One region of the Streptomyces sp. JH34 genome, then DNA from elsewhere that is predicted to be linked to it. Evidence: riboswitches for the same ligand, from Rfam matches in the RefSeq annotation. Region 1 holds a riboswitch; the other holds the start of a gene.
The links. A riboswitch is a leader RNA that binds a small molecule or an ion and turns the genes downstream of it on or off. The one in region 1 is predicted to bind cyclic di-AMP.
Positions count from the first base shown of each region.

Region 2: another riboswitch for cyclic di-AMP. It lies ahead of LWJ43_RS03305 (M23 family metallopeptidase); the one in region 1 lies ahead of LWJ43_RS29270 (C40 family peptidase).

Region 1 is NZ_JAJSOO010000001.1:6,494,127-6,497,016, reverse strand. Features, by position in the region: gene LWJ43_RS29280 (ATP-dependent Clp protease proteolytic subunit) at 1-509, shown strand, start outside; gene LWJ43_RS29275 (hypothetical protein) at 517-825, shown strand; cyclic di-AMP (ydaO/yuaA leader) riboswitch at 1,199-1,363, shown strand; gene LWJ43_RS29270 (C40 family peptidase) at 1,367-1,837, shown strand; gene LWJ43_RS29265 (hypothetical protein) at 1,856-1,978, opposite strand; gene LWJ43_RS29260 (8-amino-7-oxononanoate synthase) at 2,320-2,890, opposite strand, start outside.
Region 2 is NZ_JAJSOO010000001.1:698,063-700,952, reverse strand. Features, by position in the region: gene LWJ43_RS03310 (tyrosine-protein phosphatase) at 1-600, opposite strand, end outside; cyclic di-AMP (ydaO/yuaA leader) riboswitch at 1,013-1,173, shown strand; gene LWJ43_RS03305 (M23 family metallopeptidase) at 1,177-2,079, shown strand; gene LWJ43_RS03300 (SGNH/GDSL hydrolase family protein) at 2,243-2,890, shown strand, end outside.

The sequences.
Region 1 (2,890 bases):
ACGACACCGCGGCGACCGACCTGATCGCCCAGTTCATGTATCTGGAGCACGCGGACCCCGACCGGCCGCTGTCCCTCTACATCAATTCGCCCGGGGGCTCGTTCAACGCCATGACGGCGGTCCACGACACCATGCGGTTCCTCGCCTGTGAAGTGGAGACCTTCTGCCTCGGGCAGGCGGGGGCAGCCGCCGCCGTCCTGCTCGCCGCCGGAACACCGGGACGCCGACATGCCCTGCCGGGCGCCCGGGTACTCATCCAGCAACCCGCCCTGGACGAGCCGGTGCGGGGCCAACTGTCCGATCTCGACATCCGGGCGCGCGAGTTGACGCGCGAGCGCGAGCTGCTCACGGCCTTGCTGGCCCGTTACACGGATCGTTCCACGGAGCAGATCAGCGCCGACATCGAACGGGACACCATCCTCGACGCCGAGGCCGCCTTGGCGTTCGGGCTGGTGGACCACGTCGTGGAGAACCGCACGCCGCCCCAGCCGCCGCGTTCCTCGAGGTGAACACCCGATGCTCCCGCCCCAGTTACCGCCGCTCCCCGCGCTGACCCGCGCCGAGGCCGAGTTCATCGACTGCTACCTGGAGGTGCTCGACCAGCTCGGCCGCATCAATCCCGCCCGGGGCGGCGACACGTACGGCGCCCTCCGGGCGGCCCAGGCCCTCGCCTCGCGGGCCACGGCCCTGCGCGACGCACTCGTCTCGATGCATGAGCGGGGCGAGTCGGAGATCCACGCGGACACCCTGGCCAGAGCGCTGCGACTGCTGGACGGAGAACGTCGCGCGGGGCGGGTCGCCCTGCCTCCGGCACCTTCGAGTTGAGCGGCCTCCGCTCCGACTCGCCGGTAGGGACCGCCCTTTCGGCACCGATGTGCGACACGCCCGGCGGGCCGATGAGTTCGCCTCGCTCGATCGGCGTAGACGCTCCCCCGCCCGAGGGACAGCCCAACTTGCGCATCCGGCGCGGACGCTGAACGGAATCCATGGTTCCGTCCCTGGTACGCGGCTGGTCGGGTCCGGCCGTCGCGGCTGGGCGCGGACGGCGTCCACTCGATCGGATCAGTCGTGACGACTCTCACATATCGCCACTTCGGACAGGAAATCCGGCAGCGCGTAGGTAAAGATCCCTGGGACGACAAGCCCCCGCCACCGCGGCGGGGCGGTCCGGGCGGACGCCGAGTCCTGCCGCCGTCCGGATGTCTGGTCGACAGAAGTGGATCGGCAGGAGTGGAGGACCCGAGCACAACGGGCCGGCCGGAGTTCCGGACGGCCCTCGGGGTGAAGCCGCTGCACGCGGCCGGGCAACTTCGCCAGCCCGAACCCGACAGGTCATCCTTCACAGGCGGCTGACGAAGGGTTGCGCATGACTGCGCAGGTTCATGTCCCGTCTCTGTTCGCCCGGGTCGGTACGGCCTCGGTCCTGACCTTCGCGGTGGGCACCACCGTGCTGGCCCCGGGCTTCGTGAACGAGGCCGAGGCCGCCACCTACTCGACGAAGGCGCTCAGCATCGCCGCCTCGAAGAAGGGCGCGCCCTACAGATGGGGCGCCACCGGCCCGTCCCGGTTCGACTGCTCAGGGCTCACGCTCTATTCGTTCAGGAAAGCCGGCAGGAAACTCCCCCGCACGGCGCAGCAGCAGTACAACAAGACCCGTCATGTCTCCAGGTCGCAGCGGAAACGCGGCGACCTGGTCTTCTTCCATGCGGGCCGCAGCGTGTACCACGTCGGCATCTACGCCGGCAGCGGGAGGATCTGGCATTCGCCCAAGGCCGGGGCGGTGGTCCGGCTGGAGAAGATCTGGTCCGGCAACGTCTGGTACGGGAGGGTCCGCTGACACTCCTCCCCCACAGGTTCAGTGCAGCTGGGGCCCGGTCACGAGCACGAGTCCCGGTGCGGTGAGTGCCGTGCCGCTGCCGCCCTCGATCACACGGGTGGTACGCGGCCGGCGCAGCCGGTCCACGGCCGGGAACCGCACGAGCGCCCCGGACGGGGGGGACGACCGTGTCCATCGCCCTTCCCTGGCCGGCTCCCGCGCAGGCCTGACACCCCCGCGTGGGGCGTTACGGGTGGCCGGGCCGCCCGCACCCGGCGGAGGCCCGTCCGAAGCCGCCGCACAGCGGTGCCACCGGCGTCGTCGCCGCAGCCGTGTTCCGGCCCCCCTCCGGTGCACCGCGGAGATGGTCCGCCGGAGGGGGGCCGGGGCTGACGTCGAGCCGGCCACCGTGCTCCCTGGCTGCGGCGCCCGTGTCCGGGACGGCACCAGCCGGGGGCACGCCGTACCCCCGGGAGACGGGCGCCTCCCGCGGGTCCGCAGGGTCAGCCCACCGGCAGGGGCGCCGTCGCGAGGATGGTGTCCACCGCCGTCCCGATCTGCCCCTGCGTCAGGTCGGCACGGGCGGTCAGCCTGAGCCTGGAGATCCCGTCGGGCACCGAAGGCGGCCGGAAGCACCCCACCGCCAGCCCCGCCGCCCGGCAGTCGGCGGCCCAGCGCACCGCCGACTCCGCCGAGGGCGCACGGACCGACACGACGGCGGCGTCGGGACGCACCGCGGTCAGTCCGGCCGCCACCAGCCGGTCGTACAGCTCCACGGCGACGCCCCCCGCCCTCGCCGCGCGTTCGGGTTCGCGGCGCAGCAGACGCAGTGCGCCCAGGGCAGCCCCGACGGCCGTCGGCGCGAGACCCGTGTCGAAGATGAACGTACGGGCGGTGTTGACCAGATGCCGGATGACCCGGGCGGGTCCGAGCACCGCTCCACCCTGGCTGCCGAGCGACTTGGAGAGTGTGAGCGTGGCGACGATCCCCTCGCCGCCCGCGAGTCCGGCGGCGGCGAGCGCGCCGCGCCCGCCCTCTCCCAGGACGCCGAGCCCGTGCGCGTCGTCCACGAGA
Region 2 (2,890 bases), 5.8 Mb from region 1:
GTGCGCGTCGTTCGACTTGAGGTAGTCGGCCTCGATGGCCTCCCTCTCGACACCGACGGCCAGCAGCGAGACCGCGATCGAGAGACCCGCGCGGTCCTTGCCCGCCGCGCAGTGCATCAGCGCCGGCACGCTGTCCTCCGCGAGGGCGTGCAGTACGCGGCTGTGTTCGGCGGTGCGGTCCTTGATGATCGAGCGGTACGAGGTGACCATCCGCTCCGTGCCCTTGCCGTCCGCCAGGATCGAGCGCAACTGCTGGATGTTCCCGTCGCGCACCAGCCGCCAGAACTCGGCGCCGTCTGCCGGGTCGGAAAGGGGGATGCTGACGTTCCTGACGCCGGGCAGTTCCACGTCGAGGCCGTCCAGCTTGTGGTCGGCCGCGTTGCGGAAGTCGAAGACCGTGTGCAGTCCGAGCCCGGCGAGGAACGCGGCGTCGGCCTCCGTGGCGTGCGCGAGGTGACCGCTGCGGTAGAGGCGCCCGTAGCGCACGGCGCGGCCGTCCACGGTCGGTAGCCCACCGACGTCGCGGAAGTTGCGGACGCCGGTCAGTTCGACGTCCTTCGGACCGTGGCCGGCCGGCGGGACCTCTGGCAGCTGCGTCACAGGGACTCCTGGAGTGTCGGGCGCCGGCGCCGCTCGCCGACGGGGCACGCTCGCGACCATACGACATGGCCGCATCTCGCAACCGTCTCGGTCGTGGCGGCGGACCCACCGCGCCGAGTGATGACCGCGAGATGTCCGTATTGATGCATATGGCAGAACATGCCCCGCTTGTACGGGAGATGGGGTGAGGTGGGTGAGCGGGATCATATCCGTGACGGTGTGTGGCGAACGCGCGGGTGGGTATTCCTGACGCCGCGCGGAATGCCAAGATCCGTAATCCACGGAGTGTGACGGTAATTCCGCGACGGAATTGAAGAGTGGATTCCGGTTCGCGATCGGCCGCTTGTTCGCGGCGTCCCGGCTCGTTTACGGTCACGGTCAATCCGGACGGAACGCCTAATCCTGCCGCCGCCCGGAATCCGCACCGACTCACGTGTGGCAGGAGCGGGGGAACCAGGTAAGTCGCCGTCCGGAGTGATCCGGTACGGCTCGGGGTCAAGACGCGCACCGCGCGGCCGGGCATCTCCAGTCCGAACCCGACAGCTCACCTCGCAGGCGCCGGAGAGGAAATCCCCCATGCCCGCAAAAGGCAAGCACCGTCGTACGAAGACCGGCCCGATCTCCCGAGGCGTCCTTGCCGCGGGTACCGGCGGCGCCGTCCTCGCCCTCCCGCTGATCGGCGCCACCGGCGCCCACGCCGCCGAGCAGGCGGCGCCGGCCAAGCCCGTCGCCGCCCACAGCGCTCCCGCCTCGGCCGCGAAGAGCTCCCCGAAGACCTACTCCGTGGTCTCCGGCGACTACCTGGCCAAGATCGCTGCCGACCACGAGGTCAAGGGCGGCTGGCAGAAGCTGTACAAGGACAACCGCGACGTCGTCGGCGGTAACCCGAGCCTGATCCTTCCGGGCATGAAGCTGACGCTCGGCGCCAAGGCGTCCGGCTCCGCCGAGGCCGCGCCCTCCAAGGCCGCCCCGTCGACGGCCAAGAAGGCCGCTCCGGCCGAGAAGGCGGCCGCCCCGGCGCAGGAGACCGCCGCGAAGACCGCCGACTCCGCCGCGTCGGAGAGCAACACCTCCGGCTGGACCACCCCGGTCGAGAACGCCGACGTCACGACCCAGTACCGCGCCTCGGGCGCCAGCTGGTCCAGCGGCTACCACACCGGATCCGACTTCCAGGCGGCCTCCGGCACCAGCGTCCGGTCCATCGGCGAGGGCACCGTGGTCTCCGCCGGCTGGAGCGGCTCGTACGGCAACGAGGTCGTCATCCAGCACAGCGACGGCATGTACTCGCAGTACGCCCACCTGTCCTCGCTCGAGGTCTCGACCGGTCAGACCGTCACCGGCGGCCAGCAGATCGGCCTCTCCGGCTCCACGGGCAACTCCACCGGCCCGCACCTCCACTTCGAGGTCCGGACCGGCCCGAGCTACGGCTCGGACGTCGACCCGATCGCCTACCTGCGTTCGCACGGTGTGTCCATCTGAGGCACACCACCTGAGGGCCGGGGAGAGGGGCGGTGCGCCGAGGCGCACCGCCCCTCTCCTTATTCCTGCTTTACCAAAAACTGACCAGGTGGTCTTTCTCACCACCCGTCAACCCCCTATTACGGTCGCGTAGGTCACATTCGAAGGTGCAGGATAAGCCCTTGTGGCAGACGATTCGAGAAACAGACAACGAGGCATCATCGGGTCGTACGCGGCGATCGGCGACAGTTTCACCGAGGGCGTCGGAGACCCCGGCCCTGGCGGGACGCTCGTCGGCTGGGCGGACCGGTTCGCGGTCCTCCTCGCGGACCAGCTCCCGGTCCCAGATGCGATGGTCGGACCCCTGGACGACTCGCACGGGCATTTCCGGTACGCCAATCTCGCCGTACGCGGACGCCTCCTCGACCAGGTAGTCGAGGAACAGGTCCCCCGCGCCAAGGAGATGGCCCCCGATCTGGTGAGCTTCTGCGCGGGCGGCAACGACATCCTCCGTCCCGGGTCCGACCCGGACGACGTGGCGGAACGCTTCGAGCGGGCGGTGGCCGACCTGACGCAAGCGGTCGGCACCGTCATGGTCACCACCGGCTTCGACACCCGGGGCATCCCCGTGCTGAAGCACCTGCGGGGCAAGATCGCCATGTACACCGCGCACGTCAGGTCCATCGCCGACCGTTACGACTGCCCGGTGCTCGACCTCTGGTCCCTGCGGTCCGTGCAGGACAGGCGGGCCTGGGACAGCGACCGGCTGCACCTCTCGGCCGAGGGGCACACCAGGGTCGCGCTGCGCGCCGCCCAGGTCCTCGGCGTCGAG